3 regions of the Vibrio sinaloensis genome follow, and region 3 is predicted to be linked to each of the others. Evidence: predicted binding sites of a transcription regulator. Region 3 holds the regulator's gene; each other region holds the start of a gene.
What was found. The regulator MetJ, encoded in region 3, represses methionine synthesis genes. The targets are predictions, from matches to a motif close to TTAGACNTNTANANGTCTAA.
Positions count from the first base shown of each region.

Region 1: the regulator MetJ is predicted to act here: its motif matches at 3,205-3,224, upstream of metH (methionine synthase).
Region 2: the regulator MetJ is predicted to act here: its motif matches at 1,517-1,536, upstream of metA (homoserine O-acetyltransferase MetA).

Region 1 covers NZ_CP096199.1:2,651,586-2,656,856, reverse strand. The annotation lists tRNA gene MTO69_RS12055 (tRNA-Asp) at 3-79, shown strand; gene MTO69_RS12050 (GGDEF domain-containing protein) at 498-1,667, opposite strand; gene MTO69_RS12045 (cation:proton antiporter) at 1,823-3,103, opposite strand; gene metH (methionine synthase) at 3,273-5,271, shown strand, end outside.
Region 2 covers NZ_CP096199.1:1,615,052-1,620,322, reverse strand. The annotation lists gene MTO69_RS07310 (tetratricopeptide repeat protein) at 1-360, opposite strand, end outside; gene metA (homoserine O-acetyltransferase MetA) at 553-1,494, opposite strand; gene MTO69_RS07300 (ATP-binding protein) at 1,624-2,010, shown strand; gene MTO69_RS07295 (EAL domain-containing protein) at 2,141-4,852, shown strand; gene MTO69_RS07290 (ABC transporter permease) at 4,894-5,271, opposite strand, start outside.
Region 3 covers NZ_CP096199.1:2,761,835-2,767,105, reverse strand. The annotation lists gene MTO69_RS12630 (bifunctional aspartate kinase/homoserine dehydrogenase II) at 1-490, opposite strand, end outside; gene MTO69_RS12625 (O-succinylhomoserine (thiol)-lyase) at 490-1,656, opposite strand; gene metJ (met regulon transcriptional regulator MetJ) at 1,872-2,189, shown strand; gene MTO69_RS12615 (malic enzyme-like NAD(P)-binding protein) at 2,272-3,549, opposite strand; gene rpmE (50S ribosomal protein L31) at 3,810-4,028, opposite strand; gene priA (primosomal protein N') at 4,309-5,271, shown strand, end outside.

The DNA.
Region 1 (5,271 bases), 110 kb from region 3:
GCGGAGCGGTAGTTCAGTTGGTTAGAATACCGGCCTGTCACGCCGGGGGTCGCGGGTTCGAGTCCCGTCCGCTCCGCCACTTATTCAGACAAAGCCCTAGCGTTTCTGCTAGGGCTTTTTCGTATCTATGGGATTGATTTGGTCTTCGACCAACGAGTCCCGCAAAAGGTTTGCCCGTTGACTGCAACCCCAGCCGTCCGCCACTTATTTAGAAACCCAGTCTTCGGACTGGGTTTTGTCGTTTCTGGCTAGATAGTTTCCCCTTCGAGCGACTAATCCACTCGAATTAGAGCCCAATAGACAACAAGCATCGCTACTCCGTTATTTACTCTTGATCTAAGTACAAGTGCTGAAGCCTGTGGTTTAAGAGACCGATATCAGTTTTAGGGATTCTCACTTTTTGTCATCAGTTATTTAACTATTCATAACCAAAAGCGTATTTCGCTTCCGGTAACTCGCAGGACTTTAGGAGTGCGCGATCGAGTGGGCCAGTATTCTTAACTACCGGCCAAGACCACTTGGTTTCGGCCACGCTGTTTCGCTTGGTAAAGTGCAATATCGGCATTGGCGAGTAGATCGTCAAGGCTATCACTTTCAGCTAGCTGAGCAACGCCGAAGCTCATACTGCATGGATGCTCACTTAGGCTGATTGAGACATTTTGTGAGATGTGTTCTCTCAGCCTCTCTGCATACTGATAAGCGCTGGCAGCATCACAATCAATCATTAAAATCATAAACTCATCGCCACCAAAGCGAACCACGAATAGATCATCAGAATCAGGGAGTATATGGGTTAGAGCATTGGCGACTTTTTCGATGGTTTCGTCTCCAACAATATGGCCAAGCTCATCGTTGATCTGCTTAAAGTGATCAATGTCGGTCATCATTAAGCTAACGGGTTTGAGTTGAGTACTGGCATTGGCCACCCGTTTTGGGAGTAACTCATCCATTACACGTCGGTTGTATAGTCCAGTTAATGGATCTTTTAGCGATAACTGATGAATCGCATTGAGCAGCCGGGCGTTGTTCAGCCACAGCATGCTTAAACTAATGGTGACCAACAATATGAGACAGAACAAGTAGGTCAACGCATGTACTATCCCAGAATGCATGTAGCTGGAGATGGTTGGTCCGGATAGGCCGACAAATATCCTGAACAACATAAACAAGCCATAAGCACAAAAAGGCAGCGCCATTAACAGTAGTGGAATCAAGGCATCATCTTTTTTGCCACGCATCAAAGCCCACGCACTGGCGAGGCAGGTTGTACTGACATAACTGCTCAAGACCACTACCCGGGCGTTGATAGATGGTTGGGTATAAGTGAAGTAATAAAACAGAGCAAAGCAAGCAACGAGCGCGACGCCAAGGAAATGCAATAATCGACTCGAATAGTCTCTGACATAACTGATGCCGAGTAGCAGGTAGAAAAAGCCAAGCATGATAAACATGTTAGCGACAACAATGGTGAGCCAATCAGGCGCTTGGCCTCTAAACCCGAGCAACACCGGACCCAAACCAATTAAGAACACGCCCAGAGCTAATGTTTTTAACCCTTCGATCTTTTTCTGAGTCGTTTGGTATAGAAATAAACCTACTGAATAGATGAAGGAAAAAATAATTACGGTGAAGTTGAGAGTTCTAATATCTAGGGTGAGTTCATCCATTGAGTTGCCTAGTCAGTACACAGTAGGACTATTAACGTTTGATAATCTCATAATTGTGACTGACATAAGAGGAATGGGATATTGAAAATATCTGAAAATGCCAAAAGCGTCATAACAATCGTCAAAGGTTTAGGCTTTTGGCACTTAGAGCTCGGCTATTCGCGATGGGCTTCTTCAAGTTTGGCTTTCTCAATCATCGGAGTAATACTTGAGCCTTGAACTAAGATCGAAAACACCACAACCGAATAGGTCATAACAAGAACGATTTCCTTAACATCGATGAGCTTGTCTTGTATTACCCATACGCCCGATGGGATAGATAGCGCCATTGCTAAAGCCAGCCCGCCGCGCAATCCACCCCAAGTGAGAATGTTGACTGAGTATGAGTTATAACGACGATAGCGCTTAAAGCCTAAGTAAGACAGCCACACACTAAGGTAGCGGGCGGATAACACCAGCGGTATTGAGAAGGCCATTAAGATCCAGTCTTCCTTGTGGAACTCAAATAGCAGCATCGACAACCCGATCAACAGAAACAGAACACCATTTAGAAACTCATCGACCAGTTCCCAAAAGTGGTCTAAGTGATCTTCACTCTCCTTAGAAAAACCGATAAAACGTGTCCAGTTGCCGATCATGATTCCAGAGACCACCATAGCTAATGGGCCTGATACATGGACCACATCGGCAAATGCATAACCTGCCGTAGGTATACCTATCGTCAGTAGCAGTTCCATAGAGTGGTCATCGGTTGAGCTGATCAAAAAGTGGAACAGCAGCCCAAGAGCGAAGCCGTAAACAATGCCACCGATAGCCTCCTGAATAAAGAGTAGTGTGACGCTGCCGACGGTTGGCGCTTCGGTGCCAAACGCTATAGTGAATAGGGTTACAAAGATCACTAGACCAAAGCCGTCATTGAATAAAGATTCTCCCTCGATTTGAGTAGAGATACGCTTTGGCGCATCAAGCTTTTTAACGATGGCCAACACCGCGATGGGGTCAGTGGGAGAGATGAGTGCCCCAAATAGCAAGCAGTAGACTAAATCAAACTGGATGTGAATCAGTTGGCAGAACCCGTACAGGGCAAAACCAATGAAAAAGGTTGAAAATAACGTGGCTCCTAGTGCGAGGACGGTGATCTCCCACTTTTGGTCTTTGAGGTTAGGGAGTTTAATACCTAGCCCTCCTGCAAACAGCAAAAAGCCTAGGATTCCTTTGAGCAAGAAATCTTCAAAGTTGATGCTTGCCACGGTCTTGGACGCTATCTCTGTTAAATGAAACCAATCGTTTTGACCGGCAATAAGAATGAAGAGCGACAACATCATAGCGCCAGCGGTAATTGCAATAGTGGTTTGCATTTTGCCTATCTTGCTGTTTACAAATGCTATCAACATTGCCGCAGCAGATAAAAAACAGAGTGTATAGTAGACCGACATTGGAATCTCATAATGTAACAAATTGTGAATGAAGATTTTCGGATCACCATGTTCAAATAGCAAACACTTTTTTGTGATAAATAAGTCATTACTTAGATCGTTTAGACGTCTAGACTCCTCTTTAAACTGTGATAGGATGGAATGATAGTAAAAGGAATGAGGCTGTACCGTGGGAAGTAATGTAAGGCAACAGATTGAAGCTCAACTAAAACAACGTATCTTGTTGATCGATGGTGGTATGGGAACCATGATCCAAGATTACAAACTGGAAGAGCAAGACTATCGAGGTGAACGCTTTGCTGATTGGCATTGTGATTTAAAGGGTAATAACGATCTATTGGTCTTATCTCAGCCTACGCTGATTAAAGATATTCACACTGCCTACCTTGAAGCGGGTGCGGATATACTCGAAACCAATACCTTTAATGCGACAACTATCGCTATGGCTGACTATGAGATGGAAAGCCTGAGTGAAGAGATTAACTTTGCCGCAGCCAAACTAGCTCGTGAAGCTGCAGATGAATGGACAGCCAAAACGCCCGACAAACCGCGCTATGTCGCTGGGGTGCTAGGCCCGACTAACCGCACATGCTCTATCTCTCCTGATGTTAATGATCCTGGCTACCGTAATGTCAGCTTTGATGAGTTAGTTACCGCTTACTCAGAATCAACTCGCGCCCTGATTAAAGGCGGTAGCGACTTGATCTTGATTGAAACCATTTTTGATACCCTCAACGCCAAAGCTTGTGCCTTTGCTGTCGACTCAGTTTTCGAAGAGTTGGGTTTGTCGCTGCCGGTGATGATCTCGGGCACTATCACTGATGCCTCTGGACGCACACTATCGGGGCAAACGACGGAAGCATTTTATAATTCCTTACGCCATGTTAAACCGATCTCGTTCGGCCTTAACTGTGCCCTCGGGCCTGACGAACTGCGTCCGTACGTGGAAGAGCTCTCGCGTATCTCCGAAACCTATGTTTCAGCGCACCCCAATGCAGGACTGCCAAACGCTTTTGGTGAATACGACCTCTCTGCTGAGGACATGGCAGTTCATGTTAAAGAGTGGGCGCAGAGCGGATTTTTGAACCTTATCGGTGGCTGTTGTGGTACTACGCCGGAGCATATCCGCCAAATGGCTGCCGCAGTAGAAGGCGTAGCTCCTCGCACGTTACCTGACTTGACCGTGGCTTGTCGTCTGTCTGGCCTAGAACCGCTTACAATTGAAAAAGAGACATTGTTTGTCAACGTTGGTGAGCGTACCAATGTCACTGGCTCTGCACGCTTTAAGCGTCTTATCAAAGAAGAACTCTATGATGAAGCGCTCGACGTTGCCCGCCAGCAAGTAGAGAATGGCGCGCAGATCATCGATATCAATATGGATGAAGGGATGCTCGATGCCGAAGCTTGCATGGTGCGATTCCTGAATCTCTGTGCTTCAGAGCCAGAAATTTCCAAAGTGCCGATCATGGTCGATTCCTCCAAATGGGAAGTGATCGAAGCGGGCCTTAAGTGCATTCAAGGCAAAGGTATCGTCAACTCTATTTCGCTCAAAGAGGGCAAAGCGAAGTTTATTGAGCAAGCAAAACTGATTCGACGCTATGGTGCGGCAGTGATTGTGATGGCATTTGACGAAGTTGGACAAGCAGAAACGCGAGCGCGCAAGCTAGAGATCTGTACCAACGCTTATCGTATCTTGGTCGATGAAGTCGGTTTCCCACCTGAAGATATTATCTTTGACCCCAACATCTTTGCTGTGGCGACGGGCATCGAGGAGCACAATAATTACGCTGTTGATTTCATTGAAGCGGTCGCTGATATTAAACGTGATTTACCTCATGCCATGATCTCTGGCGGCGTGTCGAACGTGTCGTTCTCATTCCGTGGCAACAACTATGTTCGCGAAGCCATCCATGCCGTGTTCCTTTATCACTGTTTCAAAAATGGTATGGACATGGGTATCGTTAATGCCGGTCAGCTGGAAATATACGATAACGTGCCAGAGAAGCTGCGTGAAGCCGTCGAAGACGTGGTATTGAACCGTCGCAGTGACGCAACGGAGCGCCTTTTAGATATCGCGGGTGAATATGCAGAAAAAGGCGTGGGTAAAGAAGACGATGCGAGTGCGCTGGAGTGGCGTGCTTGGCCGGTAGAAAAAAGGCTAGAGTATG
Region 2 (5,271 bases), 1.1 Mb from region 3:
GTGTGCTTGCTGAAACTGTTGCTGCTGACACAGAAACGTTGCATAGCTGAGCAGCACTTCAGGTTGCCTACTATGTTGCTCGAGCAGTGTTTGATAGCGTTGCCCGGCAAGATCGGCGAGCCCAGCGTGTTGCAAATAGATGGCTTGGGCCAGTTGTGCGCGATAGTAGTTTGGAGCATGAGCGAGCGCGGCTTCAAAGTTTTGACCGGCTCTATCGAGTTGGCCAAGTTGCAGATACTCCATTCCGAGTGTAATTCGAGCGTCAGCTTGAGACTGCTTATCTGTTCTATTGGTGGGGTGTTGTGAGAGTGGGGCACAGGCTGTGACAAGCAGTAACAGAAAAAGTCGAACAATAGCCATATTTATCAACGAGTAGCGAAAACCGTTAAATTACGCCGGTTTGCAGTCCGAACCCCAGCTTAGCAGCGGCGAAATACGCGATGTGATCTGAACGCTACCACTAAGACAACAAACTTTTCACGTCAACCTGTCTCTTTGTTCACGAAACAGTAAAAACAAAAAAAGCAGCGATGTCGCTGCTTTTTTTGTTGCTTAGTCATCTTTGGTGAAGTTGGCTTCACTGAAGTGGTCAAGATCGTATGGGGTTTGCTGGTAAACACAATAGTTGAGCCAATTGGCGAACAGCAAATGGCCATGACTGCGCCAACTGGCCACCGGTTTGTTGTCTGGGTTGTTATTCGGGTAGTAGTTCACCGGAATTGCTGGCTCCATGCCTTCACCCAAGTCGCGAATATATTCGTTATGCAGAGTGTGCGAGTCGTATTCAGGATGACCGGTCACGAAGACATTGCGCTTATCTTTGGTCGATGCCAAATACACACCGGCCACATCCGAGGTCGCGAGAATATCCAAATCGGTATGTTCCGCAAGATATTCTGGAGAGAAGTCTGCATAGCGTGAGTGTGGTGCCAAGAAGGTATCGTCAAACCCGCGCAAAATCGGGTGGAAAGGCTGGTGGATTTGATGATTATATACGCCAGAGAGCTTTTCTTTACGCGTACGTTTGGGTAGGTCGTACAGTAACTTCAGCCCCGCTTGAGCGGCCCAACATACATAGAGGGTCGATGTCACGTGATCTTTGGCCCAACTCATAATGGTTTGTAGATGCTCCCAATAGATCACATCTTCAAATTGTACCAGGCCCAGCGGCGCTCCGGTAATGATCAAACCATCGAAATTGCGACCTTTGACCATTTCAAATTGGCGATAGAAATTGTCGAGGTGTTCGGTCGGAGTGTTCTTGCTTGGGCGGTCATCAATGCGCAACAACTCAATGTCAACTTGAAGCGGGCTGTTGGACAGCAGGCGCAAAAACTGTGTTTCCGTTTCAATTTTCTTGGGCATGAGGTTGAGAATCAGCACTTTGAGCGGACGAATTTCCTGTGTCGAAGCGCGAGACTCAGACATGACAAAAATATTCTCAGTGCGTAGCACATCAGATGCAGGTAATTGATCGGGGATCTTGATCGGCACAGCTTACTCCCTAAGCGTAATTATGGACGTCTATACTTCTAAACTTAACCCAAGCTTATCGATATGTCGATAGCATTTTATCCTCAACTTGTAATAACATTCTCGCTCTAGTGAGCATGATGACTGTTTATGAGATTAAAACTGACAATAATCCGTGGCTTGCCTGGATCAGGTAAAAGCACATTGGCTAAGACTCTTGACGCGGTACACCTCGAAGCCGATATGTTTTTCGTTAATCAAGCGGGAGAGTACTACTTTGAGCCCAGCAAACTGACACAGGCGCACCAATGGTGCCAAGATCAAACTCGACGCTGCTTACAACAGGGAAAAGATGTTGTGGTCTCGAACACCTTTGTACGTCGCTGGGAAATTGCGCCTTACTTTAAGATGGCGAAACGCTACCAGGCCGAGTTTGAAGTCATAGAGTGTCATGACGATTTTGGTACGATTCACGATGTCGAGCCCGAAACCATCGACAAAATGAAACGTCGATGGCAAACATGGGAGAGTGATTAAATTTCTGGACAAGATCGGGTTATCGCGCAACTCTGCACTATTGATACATCTAAAATTAGGATCAATATCAACGTATATTGTGATTTGCTGTTATAGTATTCACTAATCTAATCATACTGTTCCGCTTTGAATGAATCCGTTTCGACTGTTCAACCCAACCCTGCAAACCAAGACCGCGCTCTATTTTATCCTTGGATTAATGGGGGTCACCCTAAGCTGCCTCCTGATCACCCGTTATTTCTTTATCCTCGCAATTGATGATCTAGAAAATAGCGAGCTCCAACAAGCCAGTAACCAAGCTCACAGCGTGATTGTTGGGCTTAGCAGCGATATTGAGGGGCGCTCCTATGACTGGGCTTACTGGGATGAAACACATCAACTGCTTCTCGGGGCCGATATCAACGGCTTTATTGAACGCAATTTGTCTCAAGACGGACTCGATGCCCTTGGCCTCGACCTGATGGTGATCAGTGATTTGAAAGGGCAAATGGTGGCCAGTGTCGCAGACGACAATCATACCCATTTTGAACACTTGGCACAGTGGGTCGCAACCCACCCTCAAGTAATGCGCCACATCAACTTAATGAATGGTGTATTAGATGCGGCGCGCGCTGCTAAAAGTGGGCTTATATTGGTGGAAGACGAGATCTGGAATATCAGCTTAACGCCGGTGCGAGACAGCGAAGGTGAGTCTGGCTCATCGGGTTGGTTGATCTGGGGACAAAATCTATCGCAACGTTTTCCCGGTGATTTTCAATCGATTCTGATCGCAGAGAATGAGATCGCTCCTGTTGTAGAACACACACACCAGACACCAACTCTTCCCCATCGTGAGATAAAAAAACAGCGCGATACGATGACGGAATGGGTCAATGTTGTGGGATTGTCAGGCTCTCCCGTGGCGACCATCAAAACCACGATCAGCCGAGCCTATTTTAATAAAGGCAATGTCATTTTCTACTATCTGCTGGCGGCCCTCGCCGTCGTGACTGTCGCTATTTCTCTGATCACCTTTTTAACCTTCCGCCGTCGTGTTGCGCACCGATTCTCCGATTTACAGCGCGACCTCAGTGCCTTGTTTGAGGCATACAAGCTCGATGGCTTTGATAAACCGAGTAAAGATGAGTTAGAGCGCTTATCAAACTTAGTACAAGCGCTGGCTACCAACACCACGCAGGCTCACGCGCGTTTGCAAGATGCGCAGCACAAGTTTGACGCCCTGTACCAAAGTAAGAGCATTGCTATGATTCTGATTCGCGAGCGGGCGATTATCGATATCAACCAAACTGCGCTTTCTCTGCTCGAATATCAACGGGAGCAGTTGCTGCATCAACCGCTGGATTTGCTTTGCGCAGAGACAGACCAACCAGAGTGCCAAATTGATGTGATGTATCGCCAGTTTGCCAAGGGTGAGACGCAATTTGAAGCGCAGATGCTGACCAGCCAAGGGGTGGAAGTTGACTGTCATATTGAAGTGAGCCGCATCACCTATCAGGGAGAAGATGCGGTGATGCTCTCCATCAGTGATGTGCGCGAGAAGAAGCAGCAGGCCAAACTGATTGAAGATTTGGTTGAGCGAGACGCGTTGTCTGGCCTATGGAATCGAAAGGCGATTATTGAGCAATTTCGAGAGCTGGAAGCGAAAGAGCTGTCATTTATCTATTTCTCGATTCCCAACCTTAATGTGATTGCCGATGTTTATGGTCATGAGAAGTATGACGAAGCGGTAAAGTATGTCGCAGCACTAATCAAGAGCAAACTGGCCCGTTTTCGTGTTGGTCGCCTCAGTGCCGATGAGTTTGTCGCCTTGGTAGCGACTCACCGTCAGTTTGATGAGGCGCTGTGGGGAGCGATGAGGTTGCATGAAGAGCTGTCAGAGAAGCAGCAGGTGAATGGGGTGGAAGTGGATCTGCGCTGTCATGTGAGTGTTGTGCCACCTGAGCTGAGCGATTACGACTTTAACCATTTGTTGCAGGCGGCCAGTTACGCGGTGCAAAATCACAAGGGTGAGAAGGGCTCGGTGTCGATTCAGCGTGTGACTCAAGATATGTTTGAGCGCTCTCAGACTGCTGCCGCGATTAAGCGCGATATTGCGGGTGCCATTCATAGTGGTGAAATCTATCCTTACTATCAACCGATAGTCGACAGCAAGAGTGGCCAAATCACCGGTTTTGAGGCTCTCGCTCGCTGGCAACATCCTAAGTTGGGTTTTGTATCTCCCGCTATTTTTGTTCCTTTGGCCGAACAGGCCGATTTAGTGATTGAGTTAGGCGAGCAAATCCTTCGCCAAGCTTGTGAGTTTATTCAACAGGTTAATCAAATTCAGGCGCAAAACGGCGGGAAACCGTTCTCGGTGCATGTCAATTTGAGCGCCCCGCATTTCTACCACTCTTTGCTTAGTGCTTATCTGGAAGATTTGATCGATCGATACCAGATTGGTGCTGGCCAGCTTGTTATCGAGCTGACTGAAAGTATCTTAATGGGGCCAGAGAGCGAAGTTGTGGCATTAATGGATGAGATCAAAGCGCAAGGCGTGTTGTTTGCGCTTGATGATTTTGGTACCGGCTATTCATCGTTTACCACCTTGTGTAGCTACCCGTTAGATATCGTTAAACTGGATAAATCCTACATTGATCAGTTAGATACTAATGATCGGGCGAAAAGTTTGGTGCGTCATATCGCCAATATGGCACAAGAGCTTGGGTTAACTACCGTCGCTGAAGGCGTGGAAAGCGCGTCGCAACTACGTAAATTGCGCAATTGGAACATTGAGGAGATCCAGGGTTACTACTTTTATAAACCCATGCCAGCCGGTGATATATTGGCGATAGTGCAAAAATAAACCAATGGCCCAGAAGAAGCTGGGCCATTTATTGGGCGTTGCTAGGTTTTATGCTCCAGCGCTTGGCGATACGCCCAGTAGGCTAAGATGCTCCAGATAACACATTGCCCCCACAATTGGGCATACTCATGTGCCACGCTCTGCCAGCTGCCGCCCATCTGATTAAGCCTCAAAAAGCCTTGGATCGCAGGGGTACTCGGAAACAACTGCGACAGCCAAACGATAGGTGCGGGAATCATCTCCACCGGCCAAATAAATCCGGCACTGAAAATCAGTGGCATCGAGCTAATCAACACCACCAGCGTCACCAACTCTCTTCTCGGCGTAATCGAGCCCAACCAAATACCGATAGAGAAGGTGGCGATCAAAAAAGGCAAAGCAAACGTCAACAGTTCGGCTTTTTGCGCCAGTTGACTCAC
Region 3 (5,271 bases):
CACCGAAGTCTACCTCAGGCTGTGTGCCCGATTCCGCGCGTAAAAATGAGCGCGCGTCTTGAGCGACGGCGGCTAATCCGTTTTGATTAAGTAGTGCGGCAAGCAAACGTGAAGACCACACTTCACCATGGCCCAACACCGATGCTTTGTCTGCTTGAGTTAGCGGTGCGGTCAACTCGCCGAGCGTACTGAACTCATCGTGTAGTGTGGCGAGCAGCTGTTGCTGAGCCTCGCCCTCAATCAGTGATTCGATAAGCTCAGACTGATATTGACGTAAAGATTGCAACTCTTCATGGGCGAGGCGGCCATCTTTATGTAACGCTTCGGTGAAGGCGATCAATCTATTGGTGGTTTTGCCTGCGGCAGAGACAACAATCAGATCGTCGCTGTTTGAGTATTGTTTTAAAATGCCCGCAACGCGTTGATAGCAATCTGGGTCAGCGAGGCTGCTGCCACCAAATTTATGCAGTTGGCGAGGAGTCTTAGACATTATTGCGCCTCCTTGACTGTCGCAAAGGCTTGCTTGAGATCGTCAATGAGATCGTCGCTGTCTTCTAAACCCACAGACAGACGCAGCAACAGTTGAGAAATGCCCGCTTCTGCCAAGGCGACGTCACCCATCGCACGGTGAGTCATTGAGGCAGGATGACAAATCAGGCTCTCCACCCCACCGAGAGATTCGGCCAAAGAGAACAGTTCAAGTTGGCCGACAAACGCCTTCAATTGCTCAAAGCTGCCTGCAAACTCAAAGCTCAACATAGAGCCAAAGCCACTTTGTTGCTTTTTGGCAATCTCATGCCCTGGATGCTCGGGCAGGCTAGGGTGATAGATGGTGCCGACCAAAGGCTCGCTTTGCAGATAGTGCAAAATGGCATTGGCACTCTCTTCGTGCGCTTTCATTCTCGCGCCTAAGGTGCGAATGCCACGCAGGGTCATGTAGCTGTCGAAAGGGGTACCCGTGGCGCCCAGGCAGTTGCCCCACCACGCAAGCTCCTCAGCATGTTGCTCTGTTTTGGTGATCACCACACCGCCAATAACATCAGAGTGGCCGTTGATGTACTTAGTCGTCGAATGGATAACAAAATCTGCTCCAAGCTCAAGCGGCTTTTGGAAAACGGGCGTCAAGAAGGTATTGTCGACCGCCACCAGAGCTCCAACTTGATGCGCTTGCTGGCAGACCTGTTCAATGTCCACCACGCGCACTAGAGGGTTGGATGGGGTTTCGAGCAAAACAAGCTTTGGCTTTTGGCTCAATGCATCGGCGAGCGCTTGTGGGTCGGATTGATCGACAAATAGGACTTTGAAGTCCCCTTTATTGGCCCGCGTATTGAATAGACGGTAGGTGCCGCCATAACAGTCGTGAGGAGCGACAATCAAATCCTGAGGCCCCAAGAAAGCCGATACCCAAAGGTTGAGTGCCGAAGTTCCGCAGTTGGTTACCACCGCGCCTTTACCTGATTCGAGCTCGTACAGGGCGGTTTCTAGTAAGCCACGATTAGGATTACCTGAGCGGGTATAGTCATATTTTGGTACTTCCCCAAACGCAGGGAAACCATAGTTCGTCGAGAGATAAATAGGGGGAACAACGGCGTGATGTTGAGTGTCTGACTCGATACCAGTACGTACCGCGATTGTGGCTGGTTTGCGGGTGCTCATAGGTGTTTCCTTTCGAACTATCGTGACTATTTGTGGGGAATACGCTATACCTGAACGGGTAAAAGCAGCGCTTCCTGCTCCATATCTCACCACTTTACTTGTCAAAAATGTGGACGTCAATACTTCTAGACGTCTATATGTCTTTGCTTGTGGACATAAATCCCGCTAAAATTGCGGTTTCTAATTTAAAACACAATTATTTACAAAGGTGCGCAATGGCAGACTGGAATGGCGAATACATTAGCCCATACGCTGAGCATGGAAAGAAAAGTGAACAAGTAAAGAAGATCACTGTTTCTATTCCATTGAAAGTATTAAAGGTTTTAACTGATGAGCGCACGCGTCGTCAGATCAATAACCTACGCCATGCGACCAACAGTGAGTTGCTGTGCGAAGCGTTTTTGCATGCGTATACCGGACAGCCACTACCGACGGATGAAGATTTGCGTAAAGATCGTCCGGATGATATTCCGGCCGAAGTCAAAAAACTGATGACCGAAATGGGCATCGAGTTTGAAGCATTTGATGAATAGAACCCTTGCACCTAATTTTTCGCTTAGCGCCTAATAAAAAAAACCGCTGTATCAAACAGCGGTTTTTATTGCAACTTGTATCTTACTCGCTCATGTAGTTTTCAGGCATTTCGATACGTGCAACACCAGAATCTACTGCTGCTTGAGCCACGGCTTTCGCCACGCGAGGCAGTAGTCGCGGATCCATTGGTTTAGGAATGATGTAATCAGGACCAAAAGAAAGCTTATCAATGCCCGCAGCAGTGAGCACTTCAGCCGGGACCTCTTCTTTGGCTAGTTGACGAATCGCTTCAACGGCGGCAAGTTTCATCTCATCATTAATTTCACTGGCGCGTACATCCAGAGCGCCGCGGAAAATGAATGGGAAACAGAGTACATTGTTGACTTGGTTTGGGTAATCACTGCGACCAGTACCCATGATTAGGTCTTGGCGAACTTGTTGAGCAAGCTCTGGCTTGATTTCTGGATCTGGGTTTGAACAAGCAAATACCACAGGCTTGTATGCCATCAGTGCCAGCGCTTCTGGAGACAGCAGGTTTGGCCCCGATACGCCAAGGAACAAGTCAGCGCCTTCAATTACATCTTCCAGCGTACGTTTATCTGTGTTGTTGGCAAACAGTTGCTTGTACTCATTTAGGTCGTCACGACGGGTGTGAATAACGCCTTTGCGGTCAAGCATGTAAATTTTCTCGCGCATCGCGCCACATTTGATCAGCAGTTCCATACAGGCGACGGCCGCAGCACCTGCCCCCAGACACACGATAGTTGCGTCTTGCAGTTTCTTTCCTTGTAACTCAATCGCATTGAGCATACCTGCTGCGGTGACAATCGCGGTACCATGCTGATCGTCGTGGAAGACCGGCACATCACAACGCTCAATCAGCTGCTTTTCAATCTCAAAACAGTCAGGTGCCTTGATATCTTCGAGGTTGATACCACCAAAGGTGTCGGCAATGTTTGCCACGGTATCGACAAACTCTTCGATAGTGCGGTGTTTCACTTCAATATCAATCGAATCAAGACCTGCAAAGCGCTTAAATAGCAGTGCTTTACCTTCCATCACAGGCTTTGATGCCATTGGGCCTAGATTACCTAAACCAAGAATAGCGGTACCGTTAGAGATCACCGCAACCATGTTGCCTTTTGCTGTGTACTTATAAACGTTATCGACGTTTTGCGCGATTTCACGTACAGGTTCTGCTACACCTGGGCTGTAGGCGAGAGCCAGATCTTTTGCTGTCTCGGCCGGCGTAGTGAGTTCGACCGAAATTTTGCCTGGGGTTGGGTAGGCATGGTAATCCAATGCTTGTTGACGAAATTGTTCTTCAGGGGATAGTGGTTGACGATTGTCATCAGACATAGGTGTGGGTACTCGTTAATAGTTATAAGGAAAGGGGGAACCCATTTTAGAGTAACTAAGTCAAGCTGCATAGGTCAGGATGCGAGCGGAAGCAATAAAAAGTAGTAAAAGTAGGCTGATAAGACCAGATATCAAGAGATATCGCTAGGTCTTGCCGTCATTGGTAACACAATGCACTGATAACGCCGAGATAACCTGATTATAGGCAACAAAAAAGGACGCCTGAGCGTCCTTTTCTTGATTCGATATCTAAGCAGTGATTACTTCTTGCTTGATAGAGCACCGAAACGCTTGTTGAAGCGATCAACACGGCCGCCTGTATCAACGATACGTTGCTTACCAGTGTAGAACGGGTGACATTTGTCACATACGTCTAGGTGGATAGAATCTTTGTCTAGCGTTGAGTTGAACTCAAAAGAGTTACCGCAAGAACAAGTCGCTTTAACTGCTTTGTACTCTGGGTGGATACCAGCTTTCATGGGAGAACCTCTGAATATAGGCCGTGTCGCTATCCGATGCTAAGCCGGACACCACACGTAGTTAATAAAAATTGCTTGGATACCGCTGCCAGTTGGCAAGCCATATCTCTAAGGCGCGATATAGTAATGAATCGAGACTCAGGGATCAAGCCGTTAGCGAAGAAAACTGCTACTTTTTTAGCCGCAAGGGGGAGGGGAGTATCTGACTGTCTCTCTTTCTTGTGCGGGGCTTTTCCCTTAGACTAAACCACGTTACCTCTCCAAGAGCTTGATAGCGATTATGCGCCCAACGATTGCTCGAGTTGCGCTGCCTGTGCCACTCGATAAACAATTTGACTATCTGATACCCAGTCACCTGTTTCCCATTATAGGGGGACGGGTCTCTGTACCATTTGGTCGTCAAACCTTGGTTGGGGTGGTCACGGCACTGACTCATGAATCGCAGTTTGATCAGAGCAAGCTCAAACCCATTCAACAAGTCCTCGACAACCAGCCCGTATGGCCGCAAAAACTCTACCAGTTATTACAGTGGTGCAGCCTTTATTATCAATACCCGCTGGGAGATACGCTTTTTAATGCCATGCCGAGTGCGCTGCGCAAAGGAAAGCCGGCGGACTTTGCCACTTTAGTCTCTTGGCAATTAACTCGTCAGGGCCGCGATCAACTGATGCAGGGATTTGGCCGAGCGGTGAAACAGGCTAAAGTGATGCATATGCTCGAAGGCGGGCCAGTGGCGCATCAAGCCATGCTTGATCAGGAGATAAGCTCATCGGTGCTGAAAACCTTGGTCGAGAAAGGTTGGATTGAATCCGTTGAGAAAAAGCCAGAGCTCGGTCAATGGCCTCATGATATTGAAGCGGCGGTAGATAAGCCCAAACTCAATGCCGAGCAGGCGGTGGCGATTGCGACAGTTAATAGCAATGACGGGTTTGCTTGTTATCTGCTGGAAGGGGTAACCGGCTCGGGCAAAACCGAAGTCTACCTTAACCTGATTAAGCCCGTACTCGAGAAAGGCGAACAAGCGCTAGTATTGGTGCCAGAAATCGGCTTAACGCCACAAACCATCAATCGATTTAAAAAGCGCTTTAATGTCCCGGTCGAGGTGATCCATTCAGGATTGAATGATACGGAGCGTTTAAACGCTTGGCTTAGCGCTCGAGACAAGGCCGCGGGTATCGTGATTGGTACTCGCTCGGCGTTACTGACGCCATTTGCCAAGCTAGGCATCATTATTGTCGATGAA